Regions from separate parts of the Actinacidiphila sp. ITFR-21 genome, predicted to be linked through region 3. Evidence: predicted binding sites of a transcription regulator. Region 3 holds the regulator's gene; each other region holds the start of a gene.
What was found. Region 3 encodes HrcA, which represses chaperone genes, less so after heat shock. Its sites were predicted from a motif close to TTNGCACTCNGNNNNNCNGAGTGCNAA; they were not measured.
Positions count from the first base shown of each region.

Region 1: a site for HrcA is predicted at 2,929-2,955, ahead of RLT57_RS10420 (FmdB family zinc ribbon protein). Genes of this name have one in related genera too.
Region 2: a site for HrcA is predicted at 1,825-1,851, ahead of groL (chaperonin GroEL). Genes of this name have one in related genera too.

Region 1 is NZ_CP134605.1:2,362,515-2,368,106, forward strand. Features, by position in the region: gene RLT57_RS10410 (penicillin acylase family protein) at 1-725, opposite strand, end outside; gene RLT57_RS10415 (potassium/proton antiporter) at 905-2,398, shown strand; gene RLT57_RS10420 (FmdB family zinc ribbon protein) at 2,965-3,306, shown strand; gene RLT57_RS10425 (S-methyl-5'-thioadenosine phosphorylase) at 3,411-4,262, shown strand; gene RLT57_RS10430 (hypothetical protein) at 4,339-4,485, opposite strand; gene RLT57_RS10435 (hypothetical protein) at 4,601-5,095, shown strand; gene RLT57_RS10440 (MscL family protein) at 5,198-5,592, shown strand, end outside.
Region 2 is NZ_CP134605.1:2,545,902-2,551,493, reverse strand. Features, by position in the region: gene thrC (threonine synthase) at 1-556, shown strand, start outside; gene RLT57_RS11220 (ubiquitin-like small modifier protein 1) at 553-828, shown strand; gene RLT57_RS11215 (cold-shock protein) at 1,323-1,526, shown strand; gene groL (chaperonin GroEL) at 1,994-3,619, shown strand; gene RLT57_RS11205 (hypothetical protein) at 3,903-4,865, shown strand; gene murQ (N-acetylmuramic acid 6-phosphate etherase) at 4,917-5,592, opposite strand, start outside.
Region 3 is NZ_CP134605.1:1,748,486-1,754,077, reverse strand. Features, by position in the region: gene RLT57_RS07810 (MBL fold metallo-hydrolase) at 55-816, opposite strand; gene hrcA (heat-inducible transcriptional repressor HrcA) at 1,110-2,126, shown strand; gene dnaJ (molecular chaperone DnaJ) at 2,127-3,263, shown strand; gene RLT57_RS07795 (nitronate monooxygenase) at 3,396-4,463, shown strand; gene RLT57_RS07790 (16S rRNA (uracil(1498)-N(3))-methyltransferase) at 4,460-5,203, shown strand.

The DNA of each region.
Region 1 (5,592 bases), 610 kb from region 3:
TGATCGACGGTACCGGGGTCGACGATGATCGGAAGATTGCGGTCATACGGATACGCGGGGTACAGCTGCTTGATCTGCGTCTGGCTGAGGCGGCTGGTCATCAGGGCGCGGTCGATCTCGTCCTCCATGTTGCCGCGCAGGTCCCAGGCCATCGCCTTGAGCCAGGCGACGGAATCGACCGGCGTCCAAGGCTGCGGTTTGTAGTTGTTGGCGAACGACAGGGCGGCATACTCCAGGGAGAGCGCGGCGCCGCTGTGGTCCTTCAGGTACGCGTTGACGCCGTCGGTGTACGCCTGCAGGTATGCCTTGGTGGCGGGGTCGAGCTTGGTGTCCCACTCCTGCTGCGCGATGCCGTGCCAGTTGAGGGTGCGCAAAAAGGCGTCGGTCTCCACCTGGCTCTTGCCGAACATCTCCGACAGCCGGCCGGAGGTGAGGTGGCGGCGGACGTCCATCTCGTAGAAGCGGTCCTGGGCCTGCACGTACCCCTGGGCACGGAAGAGGTCCTCGGGGGTGTCGGCGTAGATCTGCGGGATTCCGTTGGCGTCACGTTTGACGTCGACCGGGGCCGACAGCCCCTTGAGTCTCAGCGAGCCCGTGGTCTGCGGGAAGGAGGATCGCACGGTGCTGACGCTCCAGTACGACCCGTATCCGATGCCCACCACGAGCACTAGCGCCAACGTGATCACGATGAGGCGTACGCGGCGGGGTTTCTTCCGTGCGGGCATCGCTGTCCTTCGAGGGGCAGGGCGGACCAGGTGATCAAGTGCTCGTTGTGCAAGGGCAACCATAGGCGTACGCCCCACGCGCCCAGGACGCGGCGTCCGGGTGGCGGGCCGGGGGACCGCTGATCGTCAAGAGAGGGTAAAATGTTAGATAAGGCAATGAAGTTGAAAGGACCGGGCCCCTGACTGTTCACCACCTGAACGAGATCCTCTTGATCGGCGCCGCGGTGCTCCTGGTCGCGGTCGTCGCCGTCCGGCTGGCCTCGCGCAGCGGCCTGCCGACCCTGCTCATCTACCTCGGCATCGGCGTCGCCATCGGACAGGACGGCCTGTTCGGCTTCACCTTCGACAATGTCCAGCTCACACAGGTACTCGGGTACGCGGCACTGGTCGTGATTCTCGCCGAGGGCGGGCTCGGCACCAAGTGGCACGAGATCAAACCGGTGGTGCCGGCCGCCGCCGTGCTGTCCACGATCGGCCTGTTGGTGAGCGTGCTCATCACCGCGGGTGCGGGGCACTACCTGGTGGGGCTGGAGTGGCGGCAGGCACTGATCATCGGGGCGGTGGTGTCCTCCACGGACGCAGCCGCGGTGTTCTCGGTACTGCGGAACGTCTCGCTGCCCAAGCGAGTGACCGGTGTACTGGAGGCGGAATCGGGCTTCAACGACGCTCCTGTGGTGATCCTGGTAGTCGCTTTCTCCAGCGCCGGCCCCGTAGCGCACTGGTACACGCTGCTCGGACAGATTCCTCTGGAGTTGGCGATCGGGACGGGCATCGGTGTCGCGGTCGGCTGGCTGGGCGCCTACGGACTCAAGCGTCTGGCGCTGCCCGCCTCGGGCCTGTATCCGATCGCCGTGATGGCCATCGCCGTGCTCGCATATGCGGCGGGGGCCACGGCCCACGGTTCGGGCTTCCTCGCGGTCTACGTCGCCTCCCTTGTGCTGGGCAATGCGAAGCTGCCGCACCGCCCCGCCACCCGGGGTTTCGCCGAGGGGCTCGGATGGATCGCACAGATCGGACTTTTCGTGCTGCTGGGTCTTCTTGTCACACCGCACGAGCTGGGTGACGACATTCTGCCCGCCATTGTCATCGGGCTCTTCCTCACCCTGGTCGCGCGCCCGGTGTCCGTACTGGCCAGTTTGTTGCCCTTCCGCATCCCATGGCGTGATCAGGCACTGTTGTCGTGGGCGGGGCTGCGGGGTGCGGTGCCGATCGTGCTCGCGACCATCCCCATGGTGGCCGGGGTCGACGACAGCGAGCGCATCTTCAATATCGTCTTCGTACTGGTGATCATTTACACCTTGGTACAAGGCCCGACGCTGCCGTGGGCCGCGAAGTCACTCGACCTGGGCACCGGCGACGAACGCGGTGCCGCCGACCTCGGCATCGAGTCGGCGCCCCTGGAACGCCTCCAAGGGCACCTGCTCTCTGTCGCCATTACGGAGCGCTCTCGTATGCACGGCGTCGAGGTCGACGAACTGCGACTGCCTCCGGGTGCCGCCGTCACCCTGGTGGTACGAGCGGGGGCCAGTTTCGTACCGCTGCCGACTACCATGCTTCAGCATGGTGACGAGTTGCTCGTCGTCACGACGGACCCCGTACGTGATGCCGCCGAGAACCGACTGCGGGCGGTAGGACGCGGCGGCAAGCTCGCCGGATGGCTGGGAAGCCCGTGAGTACCCACTGGAGTGGTTCGGCCACCGCAGGGCGTTTGATCGGATACAAGATCACGCACGCTGAACGGGTGCCCGTCGGACACGCCGTCTGCTTGGCATCGGGTCGGCCGGTTGGCCGTCGTGCCGGGCGAAAGCCTTCGGCGTAACGGCGTGGGAGTACGCACGCACGTGCTACCAGGCGGCAGAAGGTTCCCGCTACGACGCCCAAGGTGCGCGTTGGTCGTGCAAGCACGCGGGCGACCTCCTGAGGATGGAAGCCGGCTTTTCGGTAGTTGCCGCGTACTCCTGACGCATGGGTACCGCTGCTTCGTGGCTTCACCGCGGGCTGCCCCTTGATCAGGACGCTCGTACCGGTCACAAGCGGGCTTCACAGTGCCGGCCGGCAGTGCGACCCTTGCCCCGGTGGGCTCGCGGGACTGCGGGGCGGCCGGTTCCTCGGTTCGCGCGAGGTGGCCGCCGCGGGTGTGATCGGTCACCGTTAGCCGGTCGCGGTGGACTGACGGCGGGAAATACTGCACTATTGAGCGTCGTTAGCACTCAATGAGTGAGAGTGCCAGGAGGAGCAAGTGCCGACGTACCAGTACCAGTGCACCGAGTGCGGCGAGGCCCTTGAGGCGGTGCAGAAGTTCACCGACGACGCACTGACCGAGTGCCCCAATTGCGGTGGACGCCTGCGCAAGGTCTTCTCGGCGGTGGGCGTGGTCTTCAAGGGGTCCGGTTTCTATCGGACCGACAGTCGCGGTTCGTCGTCGAGCAGCGCTCCCGCGACCAAGAGCAGCAGCGGCTCGGACCACAAGTCCTCCGACAGCAGCAGCACGTCGTCGGACGGCGCGTCCGGATCGTCAGCGTCGGGCGGCTCATCGTCGTCCAACGGTGCGTCGTCGCCCAGCAGCACGTCGGCGGCCTGACTGTCGTTTCGGCCCTCCCCCGGGCGGCCGAGGATCTACGAGCCCCCGCCGTTTTCGCCGGCGGGGGTTCGTCGTGTTCCCGGGTTCCGATTAGGGTGATCGCCATGGTTGAGAGTGATGATGTGGCACGGGCCGAGATCGGCGTCATCGGCGGGTCGGGGTTCTACTCGTTCCTCGATGACGTCACTGAAATCACGGTCGACACTCCTTACGGCCCGCCTAGCGACTCGCTGTTCCTGGGTGACGTGGGTGGCCGCCGGATCGCTTTTCTCCCCCGCCACGGCCGCAGGCACCACTTGCCGCCGCACAAGATCAACTACCGCGCCAATCTGTGGGCACTCGCCTCCGTCGGAGCGCGCCAGGTTCTCGGTCCCTGCGCGGTCGGCGGCCTGCGCGCGGAGTACGGGCCCGGCACCCTCCTCGTACCGGACCAACTGGTGGACCGTACGAAGTCTCGGACCCAGTCGTACTTCGACGGCGAGGCCAGGCTCGACGGCCAGGTACCCAACGTGGCTCACGCGACGTTCGCCGACCCGTACTGTCCGGTGGGGCGTCGGGCAGCCGTGGACACCGCCCGGTCAGGCGGCTGGGAGGCGGTGGACGGCGGCACGCTGGTCGTGATCGAGGGGCCGCGCTTCTCCACCCGCGCGGAGTCCCTGTGGCATGCGGCGCAGGGGTGGTCGGTGGTGGGTATGACCGGTCACCCGGAGGCAGTCCTCGCCCGCGAACTGGGACTTTGCTATACGTCGCTGACGCTGGTGACCGATCTGGACGCGGGTGCCGACACCGGCGAGGGCGTATCGCACGAAGAGGTCCTGGAGGTCTTCGCCGCGAACGTCGGCAGGATGCGCGATGTGCTCTTCGACGTGGTCCGTGCCCTGCCGGACGACAGCAAGCGGGACTGCCTCTGCATGAATGCGCTCGGCGGCCAGAAGACCGGGATCGCCCTGCCGTAGCGATGTCGGACTACCACCCTCCGAGAACCTGACGGCCCCCGTATATCCCCTCCGAAACCCCGGTTCAAGCCGTCACTCACTCGTTGGAGTGGCCGCGCTTTCCGTAGCCATGAGTTATCCACAGGGCTTTCGGCGCGATATCGCCGAGATGAGCGATGGTGGATGCGCCGACCGGTCCGCGGTCGACTTCCATCCACGTCAGGCGGTGTCTCGTCATGTTCACAGCCGGTCCTCGCTCGTTCTCCCCGGCACAATCGCCCGTGTCTTCGGGCCCGGTCCCCGTCATCGGTTCCGGCGCGCCCGGCGTGCCAGAACCGTATACGCCACCGAGGTGTGCTGTGCCGCCCTTCCCACCCATTCACGCGGGCGGCCGCGGCGGCAGACGCCTGCTGCGCCGAGCCGTCCGGCACAGGCGCAAGCCGCTGGCCGTGGGCCTGGTCATGACCGCCGCCGCGCTCGCCGCGTCCGCGGCTCACGGAGCCGCTCCTCGGCCGGCCGCCGTCACCCCGCGCGGACCCGCAAGGCCGGTGGCGACGCGCCACGCCACGCCCGAAGTCCTCGTTCGGGCCCCCGTTCGTATCGCCGACGCGGCCGTTGTGGATCTGCTGCACCCCGGCGACCGGGTGGACGTGCTGGCCGGCGCCCGGGTGGTGGCCGCAGGCGTCACCGTGCTGGCCGTGCCGGAGGCAGTAGGCGTACCGCCGGCAGCCACTGTGGCGCCCGACCCTACGGGGCCGGGGGGCGCGCTGATCGTGCTCGCTGTGCCTCGCCGTACCGCAGCCTCCCTCTCGGGAGCCGCCGCGTCATCAGCTCTGGCGGTGACGCTGTGTTGAATCACCCGTTCGTGGAAGGCGACTGGACACCCGGATCCTCGACTGCCTTGTATGGCGGAACCCGTTACTCCGTCACCCCGGTATCAAGGAAGAGGCGCATCGGTGACCGACCCGAACAAACCGAGCCTGCTGTTGGGCTTCAGGCAGTTCATCACCCGCGGGAACGTGATCGACCTGGCGGTCGCGGTGGTCGTGGGTGCCGCGTTCACGAGCATCGTGAACTCCGTGGTCAACGGGGTGATCAATCCCCTCGTCGGCGCATTCGGTACGAAGGACCTCGCTGGGTATTCGTCCTGTCTCAAAGGGCCGTGCGTGCTGAACGACAAGGGCGAGGTGATCAGCGGCATCCGGATCCTATGGGGCTCCGTATTGAGCGCGAGCCTGACATTCCTGATCACGGCCGCGGTCGTGTACTTCCTGATGGTCGTACCGATGTCCCGCTATCTGGCACGTCAGGCGGGCAAGCGCGGGCAGGTCGAGGCGGAGGAGAAGGTGGC
Region 2 (5,592 bases), 800 kb from region 3:
CGGCTGGCGGCTGCCGGACAACCTGGTCATCCCGATCGCCTCCGGCTCCCAGCTCACCAAGATCGACAAGGGCCTGCAGGAGCTGATCAAGCTCGGCCTGGTCCCGGACAAGCCGTACCGGATCTACGGTGCCCAGGCCGCGGGCTGCTCGCCGGTGTCGGCGGCGTACAAGGCCGGGCACGACGTGGTGCGGCCGGTGAAGCCGGACACCATCGCCAAGTCGCTGGCGATCGGCAACCCCGCCGACGGGCCGTACGTCCTGGACATCACCCGGCGTACCGGCGGCGCGGTCGAGGACGTGGACGACGAGGAGATCGTGGCCGCGATCAAACTGCTCGCGCGGACCGAGGGGATCTTCGGGGAGACCGCCGGCGGGGTGACCGTGGGTGTCCTCAAGAAGCTGATCGAGACCGGGCAGCTCGACCCGGCCGCCGAGACCGTCGTACTCAACACCGGCGACGGACTGAAGACTCTGGACGCGGTGGCGCCGACCACCGGACCCACCGCGACCATCCGCCCGACTGTTGCCGCTTTCCGAGAGGCTGGCCTCGCATGACTGCTTCTGTTCGCATCCCGACGATTCTCCGTACCTACACCGGCGGCCAGGCCGAAGTGCCGGCCGAGGGGACGACGCTGGCCGAGGTCATCGAGTCGCTGGAGAAGAACCACACGGGTATTTCGGCGCGGGTTCTGGACGACGCCGGAAAGCTCCGTCGCTTTGTGAACGTTTATGTGAACGACGACGACGTGCGTTTTTCCGAGGGACTGGAGACGGCGGTTCCGGACGGCGCCAGCGTCTCGATCATTCCGGCGGTCGCCGGCGGCTGAGCCGGAACGCGGCCGGAACCGGACCCGGTTCCTGCGTTACCTTCCGGTTACTTGCGTTCTCTTGCGTCCCCCGGGCCCCGCTCACTCCACGTGGTGGGCGGGGCCCGGCGCTGCCGGGACCGGTGCGGAGCGGTAGTTGAAAGGTTGTACAGTTGCCGGTGGCAAGTGGGCCGCCGGCATGTGGCGTGCCGCGACGATTTATCGCCAAATTAACCCGCGAAATGCCCTCGTTAGACTGGTATGTCCGGTCCGAGATGCCCCGCATTATCATTTTTTTCTGGGTTATTTCCGATGAGTCAGACCCAGAATTCTCGTCCAATTGACCTGTTGCACTGGGCATCCGGGCAGATACATTCAGCCGCGGTCGACGCGTTCCGGCGCACGCCTCCCAGGGCTCCCACCTGTCCACGGTAAGGGTCGCTCCGGCGGGTGAGGTCTGACCCGGGCCCGCGGAGTGCGGGGCCGCGATAGGGCCAGTAATAGGGGAGTTAGGAATGGCTCAGGGCACCGTCAAGTGGTTCAACGCGGAGAAGGGCTACGGCTTCATCGCGGTCGACGGTGGTGCGGATGTCTTCGTCCACTACAGCGCGATCCAGATGGACGGCTACCGCACCCTCGAAGAAGGCCAGCGAGTCGAGTTCGAGATCTCGCAGGGTCAGAAGGGGCCGCAGGCGGACATGGTCCGGCTGGCAGGCTGACATCCCGGCGCGTTCGACCGTCGACGCGACGTACTCACCGGCTTCTCACGCGTGAAGGGTCCGCACCTGGTTGGGGTGCGGGCCCTTCACGCGTCCGCGTTCCCGGAGGGTCGCCGGGGAGCCTCCGGGATCCGCCAAGGGGCTCCCGGAGCCTCTCCGGGACGTCCCTGAGGTGTCCGCCGGGACCCGCCGGGTTCGGCCGGCCGGGGCGCCGCCGGGCCCCGTCCGCGGGCGCTCCCGGAGGCATCGCGGGACCGCGAAGCTTGCACTCGCAGGGGGAGAGTGCTAATCATTGGCATTGGCACTCTCCTGGTGAGAGTGACAACTTGGACCGGGTCGGTGAGGCCCGTCCGGCCGTCGGGAAGGAACCGGCGACCGGCTGGCCGTCCGTCGCGGGCGCCACGCGGTCCGATCCACCGCCCCCCGCCTCGGTGGGGGAACCCCCAGTCCGCGGAGGACACTTCACCATGGCTAAGATCATCGCGTTCGACGAGGAGGCGCGGCGCGGACTCGAGCGCGGGATGAACCAGCTCGCCGACGCCGTCAAGGTCACCCTCGGCCCCAAGGGCCGGAACGTCGTCCTCGAGAAGAAGTGGGGCGCCCCCACGATCACCAACGATGGTGTTTCCATCGCCAAGGAGATCGAGCTCGAGGACCCTTACGAGAAGATCGGCGCCGAGCTGGTCAAGGAAGTCGCGAAGAAGACCGACGACGTCGCCGGTGACGGCACGACGACCGCGACCGTACTGGCCCAGGCCCTGGTCAAGGAGGGTCTGCGCAACGTAGCCGCCGGCGCCAACCCGATGGCTCTCAAGCGCGGCATCGAGAAGGCCGTCGAGGCCGTCTCCGCCGCCCTGCTGGAGCAGGCCAAGGACGTGGAGACCAAGGAGCAGATCGCCTCCACCGCCTCCATCTCCGCCGCTGACACCCAGATCGGCGAGCTGATCGCCGAGGCCATGGACAAGGTCGGCAAGGAAGGCGTCATCACGGTCGAGGAGTCGCAGACCTTCGGCCTGGAGCTCGAGCTCACCGAGGGCATGCGCTTCGACAAGGGCTTCATCTCCGCCTACTTCGCCACCGACCTGGAGCGTATGGAGGCGTCGCTCGACGATCCGTACATCCTGATCGTCAACTCCAAGATCTCCGCGGTGAAGGACCTGCTCCCGCTGCTGGAGAAGGTCATGCAGTCCGGCAAGCCGCTGCTGATCATCGCCGAGGACGTCGAGGGCGAGGCCCTGTCCACCCTGGTGGTCAACAAGATCCGCGGCACCTTCAAGTCCGTCGCCGTCAAGGCGCCGGGCTTCGGCGACCGCCGCAAGGCCATGCTGGGCGACATCGCCATCCTCACCGGCGGCACGGTCATCTCCGAGGAGGTCGGCCTCAAGCTGGAGAACGCGGGCCTGGACCTGCTCGGCCGCGCCCGTACGGTCACCATCACCAAGGACGAGACCACCGTCATCGACGGCTCCGGCGACTCCGACCAGGTGGCGGGCCGGGTCAACCAGATCCGCGCCGAGATCGAGAACAGCGACTCCGACTACGACCGCGAGAAGCTCCAGGAGCGCCTCGCCAAGCTGGCCGGCGGCGTGGCCGTCATCAAGGCGGGCGCGGCCACCGAGGTCGAGCTGAAGGAGCGCAAGCACCGCATCGAGGACGCGGTGCGCAACGCGAAGGCCGCCGTCGAGGAGGGCATCGTCGCCGGTGGTGGCGTCGCGCTGCTCCAGGCGACTGCCGTCTTCGAGAAGCTGGAGCTGGAGGGTGACGAGGCCACCGGTGCCTCCATCGTCAAGCTGGCGCTCGAGGCCCCGCTGAAGCAGATCGCGGTCAACGCCGGCCTTGAGGGCGGCGTCGTGGTCGAGAAGGTGCGCAACCTGACCCCGGGCCACGGTCTGAACGCCGCGACCGGTGAGTACGTCGACCTGATCGCCGCGGGCATCATCGACCCGGCCAAGGTCACCCGCTCCGCCCTGCAGAACGCGGCGTCCATCGCCGCGCTCTTCCTCACCACCGAGGCCGTCATCGCCGACAAGCCGGAGAAGGCCGCCCCGGCCGGTGCTCCGGGCGGTATGCCCGGCGGTGACATGGACTTCTGATCCCCCGGGATCCGAGGCTCCTGCGGTACGCGCGACCTGGCGCGGCCGGCACAGCACGACACAGCACAGCACGACACGCAGGCGGCGCCTCTTCCCTCCGGGGAGGGGGCGCCGCCTGCGTGCGCTGCCGGGGCGCCGCCCCGGGTCCGGCTCCGTTCCCTGCCGCGGGCGCCGCTGTGGGTGCCGCCGCGGGTGCCGCTGCGGGCACCGCCGTGGACGCGGCGCCGGTGGGCGGCGTCAAAGGGGAGGCGTCCGCCGAAAGGCGGACCGTACAGTGGTCGGCATGATCGCTGGGGGCAGTTGGGGGCGGTGGCCGGCACGGGACGCGACCGTGGTCCGTTACGGGCTGCGGGAGACCCCGGCGAGCCTGGCCGTCTCCGCGGTGTTCGTACTGGTGGGCGCCGTCGCGATCTGGGCCGCCGACTACGTGGAGCGCGAGCCGCTGCGCTGGGTGTTCATCGGGCTCGCGGTGCCGGTGGCGGTCGTGGGGCTGGTGACGATCCCGGTGACGCTGTCCGAACGGCACTACCGGTTCGTGATCGACGGCGCCGGGTGGTGGTGGTTCCACGACGGCGTGATCGCGTTCGTCCCGTGGGACTCGCTGGCCGCGGCGGGCATCTACTACACGGCCGGTTCGGCGGAGACGCCCCGGGTCGCCACGCTGGAGCTGTTCCCCCGCGGGCCCTTCGACCCCGACCAGCCCCTGCTGTGGGAGACGGTACGGGACGGCGACCCGCCGGCGCCCGGACTGCCGCGGCTGCGCTACCGGATCAAGCTGACCCGGTTGAAGGACTTCCTGTCCGAGGTGGAGGCGGCGTGCGTGCGGTGGGCGCCGCCCGAGCTGTGGTTCGGCCGGCGGGAACAACCCGAGGGCTACGTCGGCCGCCCCGACCGCGCGGGCCACCGCCGCCGCTTCCGCGAGGGCACCGCGGCGGCGCAGGAGCGGCCGGCCGGCGCCGCCGCGGGGCTGGGCGGCGGGTCGGGCGCGGGGTCGGGCGCTCCGCCGGGCGGTGCGGTGCCGGTGGATGCCCCAAGGGCCGCGGAGAGGGTGGCCGGGGTTGTGTGGGGGTCGGGCGAGGTGCCCGATGGGGCCGGTGCGGCGCTCAGCGGTGCCGTGCCGTCCGGCTATCGCGTGCCGCCCGGCGGCGCGGTGCGGTCGGGCGGCACGGCACCGTCCGGCGATGCGGCGCCGCCTCATGACGCCGTGCCGCCGGAGGCCGCCGCTCCCGGCGGCCCCACGGGGTGACGGCTGCGGGCCGGATCCCGCGACGCCGCGGGGAGACCCCGGTGACAGCCCCTACACGCTGCCCGTCGCGGCCAGTGCCTGCCGGAGGTGGCCGTCGCTGGCGGCCAGCAGCCGGTTGGCGGTGGCCGCGTCCACCTCGGCGAGCAGCACGAGGATGGCCGGCTTGACCTCGCCGTCCGTGGCGGTCAGCGCCGCCTCGATGGCGGCGTCCCCCGCTCCGGTGGCCAGCGCCACGATCCGCCGGGACCGGGCCCGCAGCTTCTCGTTGGACGCGCGGACGTCGACCATCAGGCTGCCGTACGTCTTGCCGAGCCGGATCATGGTGATGGTCGACAGCATGTTGAGCACCAGCTTCTGCGCCGTGCCGGCCTTCAACCGGGTGGAGCCGACGACCAGTTCGGGCCCCACCACGACCTCGATACCGTGCTCGGCGGCTGCCGCCAGCGGCGAGTCCGCGTTGCAGGACAGCCCTACCGTGAGCGCCCCGAGGGCCCGCGCGTGCCGGACCGCGCCGACCGCGTACGGGGTGCGGCCGGACGCCGAGATCCCCACCACGCTGTCCTCGGCGGTGAGCCGCAGCGCGTCCAGGTCCGCCGCCGCCAACTCCGCGCTGTCCTCGGCGCCTTCCACCGAGACGACCATCGCCTCCGGGCCGCCCGCGATCAGTCCCACCACCTCCCGCCCCGGCGTGGTGTTGAAGGTCGGCGGGCACTCGCTGGCGTCGAGC
Region 3 (5,592 bases):
TGGCGGGCGCGTCGCGCCGGTGCGCGCCACACCGGGTCCGTCGCGCCGGGTCCGCTACGCCCGCGCCGGGCCGGCGAAGCGTTCGGCGAGCGCGTCCCGCTGGGCGCGCAGGAAGCGGGCGTCCACCACCGCGCCGTGCCCGGGTACGTACCGGCCGGTCTCGCCGCCCAGCGCCAGCAGCGCGTCGACCGTGGCCGCCCAGGCGCCCGGTACCGCGTCCTGCCCGGCCTGCGGCTCCCCCGACTCCTCCACCAGGTCGCCGCAGAAGACCACCGTCGGGTCGCTCGCGGTGGCGCCCGGCACCACCACCGCCAGGTCGTGCCCGGTGTGGCCGGCGCCCGGGTGGACCAGCCGCACCGGACGGTCGCCGAGATCCAGCCCCAGCCCGCCGCGCACCGGCCGGTCCGGGAGCACCAGGGCCCGCGCCGCCGCCTCGGCCGCCGCGGGGTCGGTGCCGTGCTCCACCGCGTCCGCCCGCAGCGCATCCCGCTCCCGGCGCAGATAGCCGTCCAGCGACGCCTCCCCGTACACCTCGGCGGCCGGGAAGGCGGGCGTGCCGAAGACGTGGTCGAAGTGCCCGTGGGTGAGTACGACGTGGGTGACCCCGCGCCCGGTCAGCGCCGCCACCTGCCGCCGCAGCTCCTCACCCGCCGCCAGCGTGGACCCGGTGTCGACCAGCAGCACCCCGTCCGCGCCCACGACCAGGCCGACCGTCACGTCGAGGCGGGGCAGCCGCCGGCGGGCCACCCCGGGAGCCAGCTGCTCCCAGCCGGAGCCGCCGGCGCCCGGCTCCCGCGCGCTCTCCACAGGTTCCACGGGACGACGCTATCGCCGCGACCCCGGGTACGCGCGCTCCGGCCCCGCCCCGTCGCGGCCCCCGCGCCCCCCTCCGCGACGAGCGCACCCCTCGCGCAACCGGCGTCCCGGCCGTCACCGAAAAGCCGCGAACCGGCCCCCGGGCCCGGCGGCGCGAAGAGGTTCCGGCACGATCACGAGCCGGTCTTGCCGTGCCCTTGCCGCCTCGCCGTACACTTACTGCGGGAAAGCTGGCACTCAGAACGGAGGAGTGCCAGGCCAGACGGCTGATGCCCTACGGCTGGAGGTGCGCGATGCTGAGCGAACGCCGACTCGAAGTGCTGCGTGCCATCGTCCACGACTACGTCGGCACCGAGGAGCCGGTCGGGTCCAAGGCACTCACCGAGCGCCACCAGCTCGGTGTCTCGCCCGCCACCGTACGCAACGACATGGCCGTGCTGGAGGAGGAGGGCTACATCGCCCAGCCGCACACCAGCGCCGGCCGGATCCCCACCGACAAGGGCTACCGGCTGTTCGTCGACAAGCTCGCCGGCGTCAAGCCGCTGTCGGGCGCCGAGCGCCGCGCGATCCATAACTTCCTGGGCGGCGCCGTCGACCTCGACGACGTGGTGGCCAGGACGGTACGGCTGCTGGCGCAGCTCACCCGGCAGGTCGCGGTCGTGCAGTACCCGTCGCTGGTCCGCTCCTCGGTCCGGCACGTGGAACTGCTGTCACTGGCCGCCGCCCGCCTCATGCTGGTCCTGATCACCGACACCGGACGGGTCGAGCAGCGGCTCATCGACTGCGCCGCCCCGGTCGGCGAGACCGTACTGGCCGATCTGCGGGCCCGGCTCAACAGCCGGGTCGTCGGCCGCCGGTTCGCCGACGTCCCGCCGCTGGTACAGGACCTGCCGGAGAGCTTCGACCCCGACGACCGGCCCGCGGTCGCCGGAGTGCTGGCCACCCTCCTCGAAACGCTCGTGGAGGACAAGGAAGAGCGCATCATGCTCGGCGGCGCGGCGAACCTCACCCGGTTCAACCACGACTTCCCGCTGACGATCCGACCCGTCCTCGAAGCACTTGAGGAGCAGATGGTGCTGCTGAAACTGCTCGGTGAGACCGCGGACGCGACCATGACGGTCCGGATCGGGCACGAGAACTTTCACGAGGGCCTCAATTCCACCTCCGTGGTGGCGGTCGGCTACGGTTCGGGCGACGAGGCAGTCGCCAAACTCGGCGTGGTCGGACCGACCCGCATGGACTACCCCGGAACGATGGGAGCGGTACGCGCAGTGGCACGTTACGTCGGACAGATCCTGGCGGAGTCGTAAGTGGCCACGGACTACTACGCCGTACTCGGCGTGCGCCGCGACGCAGGACCTGACGAGATCAAGAAGGCATTCCGCCGGCTCGCCCGCGAACTGCACCCGGACGTGAATCCGGACCCCAAGACCCAGGAGCGGTTCAAGGAGATCAACGCCGCTTACGAGGTGCTCTCCGACCCGCAGAAGAAGCAGGTCTACGACCTCGGCGGCGACCCGCTGTCCGCCTCGGGCGGTGGCGGCGGCGCCGGGGGCTTCGGAGCCGGCTTCGGCAACTTCAGCGACATCATGGACGCCTTCTTCGGGCAGTCGCAGCAGCGCGGCCCGCGCTCGCGCACCCGGCGCGGGCAGGACGCCATGATCCGGCTGGAGATCGAGCTGGACGAGGCCGCGTTCGGCACCACCAAGGACATCCAGGTGGACACCGCGGTCACCTGCGGCACCTGCAACGGCGAGGGCGCCGCTCCCGGCACGTCCGCGCAGACCTGCGACATGTGCCGCGGGCGGGGCGAGGTGTCCCAGGTCACCCGGTCCTTCCTCGGCCAGGTGATGACCTCGCGGCCGTGCCCGCAGTGCCAGGGCTTCGGCACCGTGGTGCCCACCCCGTGCCCGGAGTGCGCCGGCGACGGCCGGGTCCGCTCCCGCCGCACGCTGACCGTGAAGATCCCCGCGGGTGTCGACAACGGCACCCGGATCCAGCTGGCCGGCGAGGGCGAGGTCGGCCCCGGCGGCGGCCCGGCCGGCGACCTCTACGTGGAGATCCGCGAGGTTCCGCACGCGGTCTTCCAGCGCCGCGGCGACGACCTGCACTGCACGGTGACCCTGCCGATGACGGCCGCCGCGCTCGGCACCAAGTGCCCGCTGGAGACGCTGGACGGCCTGGAGGAGATCGACATCAGGCCCGGCACCCAGTCGGGCCAGTCGATCCCGCTGCACCAGCGCGGCATCACCCACCTGCGGGGCGGCGGCCGGGGCGACCTCGTGGTCCACGTCGAGGTGATCACCCCGCACAAGCTCGACGCCGACCAGGAGGACCTGCTGCGGCGGCTGGCGAAGCTGCGCGGGGAGGAGCGGCCCCTCGGGCAGTTCGCCCCGGGCCAGCAGGGCCTGTTCTCACGGCTCAAGGACGCGTTCAACGGGCGGTAGCGGCGCCGCCGGCGGCAGGCCCCGGGCCTGCCGCCCGCGGGCGCCGGCGCGGCCGGCGGCACGGGTCCGGTGGCGCCCGTACCGGCGCCGCCCCGGCGCGGGACGGGGGCGCGCGCATGGCACGATGTGGCCATGTCCGCGTTGACAGACCTCTCCTCCTTTTCTGCGTACCCGATCGTCCAGGCCCCCATGGCGGGCGGCGCCTCCAACCCGCAGCTGGCCGCGGCCGTCGGCGCGGCCGGCGGGCTCGGCTTCCTCGCCGCCGGGTACAAGACGTCCGAGGCGATGTACGAGGAGATCCGGCAGCTGCGCGACCTCACCTCGCACCCCTTCGGGGTGAACCTCTTCATGCCGCAGCCCGGCACCGTCGACCCGTCCGCCGTCGCGGTCTACGCCGAGCAGCTGGCAGGCGAGGCCGCCTGGTACGCCACCGAGCTCGGCGACCCCGACATCGGCACCGACGACGCGTACGACTCCAAGGTCGCGGTGCTGCTGGAGGACCCGGTGCCGATGGTCAGCTTCACCTTCGGCTGCCCGGAGCGGTCGGTCTGCGAGGCGTTCGCCAAGGCCGGTACGTACACGGTGGTCACCGTCACCTCGCCCGCCGAGGCGCTCGCCGCCCAGCGGGCCGGCGCCGACGCGGTCTGCGTCCAGGGGGTGGAGGCCGGCGGCCACCAGGGCACCCACCGCGACGACCCGCAGCTCGACGGCGCCGGCATCGGCCTGCTCTCACTGATCCCGCAGGTCCGCGAGGCCGTGCAGCTCCCGATGATCGCCGCCGGCGGCCTGATGCGCGGCAGCCAGATCGCCGCGGTCCTCACCGCGGGGGCGGACGCCGCCGCGCTCGGCACCGCCTTCCTGGTCTGTCCGGAGTCCGGCGCCAGCGTCGTGCACAAGCGGGCCGTCACCGACCCCGTCTTCGCCAGGACCGAACTGACCCGCGCGTTCTCCGGCCGCCCCGCCCGCGGCCTGTTCAACCGCTTCATGCGCGAGCACGGCCGCTACACCCCGCCCGGGTACCCGCAGATACACCACCTCACCAGTCCGCTGCGCCGGGCCGCCGCCGCGGCCGGCGACCCCCAGGGCATGGCGCTGTGGGCGGGGCAGGGCCACCGGCTGGCCCGTGAGCTGTCCGCGGGCGCCCTCGTCGAGACCCTCGTCGCCGAACTCCGGGCCGCCCGGGAGGAGGCCCGCGCATGACCGCCCCGGTCTTCCTGGTGGACCCCGTCCTGCTGGACGGCTCCCCGTCCCGGATCACCCTCGACGGCCCGGAGGGGCGGCACGCGGTGTCGGTGCGCCGCCTGCAGCCGGGCGAGGAGCTCGTCCTCACCGACGGCTCCGGGCGGGGCGCCCACGGGGTGGTCTCCGGCGTCGTCGGCAAGGACGTCCTCAACGTCGAGGTGCGCGCGGTGCGCGACGAGCCCGCGCCCTCCCCCCGGATCACCGTCGTCCAGGCGCTCCCCAAGGGCGACCGCGGCGAGCTCGCCGTGGAGACGATGACGGAGGCGGGCGTCGACGCGGTCGTCCCGTGGGCCGCGGCCCGCTGCGTCACGCAGTGGCGCGGCGACCGCGGCGCCAAGTCCCTCGCCAAGTGGCGGGCCACGGCCCGCGAGGCGGCCAAGCAGTCCCGCCGGCTGCGCTTCCCCGAAGTCACCGATCCCATGACGACCCGGCAGCTCGCCGCTCTGCTCGGCGCCGCCGACTTCGCCGCCGTGCTCCACGAGGAGGGTTCCGCCCCGCTGGCAACCGCCCCGCTGCCCGCCGCCGGGTCCTTCGTCCTGGTCGTCGGCCCCGAGGGCGGCGTCTCCCCGGAGGAGCTGGCCGCCTTCGCGGCGGTCGGCGCCCACCCCCACCGGCTGGGCCCCACCGTCCTGCGCACCTCCACGGCGGGCGTCGCCGCGCTGTCCGCCCTGCTGACCCGCACCGGCCGCTGGGGCTAGGGTCCGTCGGGTGGATCTCCGCGGCGGCGCGGGTCCCGGCCCGCACACCTGCCGCGTTTTCGTCGGTCGGCGGCACACCACGTCGCCTCCCTCCCCGGCCTCGCGGCCGCACGCACCGGACCCCGCTCCGCCACCCACAAAGATCCCCACGACAGACCCCAGGCGGCCGGGGTCCGTACGCCGCGACCGCCGCCGGGCGGCGCGCCCCCGGCATCCGCACCGGCCGACGTCGCCGGCACGCGCAGCCCGCCGGACCCTCGCCGCCCCGGCCGGGGCTCGGGCCCGGCACGGCGGGCGCTCGGGCGTGCGTCCGTGCCGGGCGCGGTGGCCGGCCCGGGGCCGGGGGCCTGGGCGCCACGGGTGGACGGTGGTCGGCCCCGTCGGCCCCG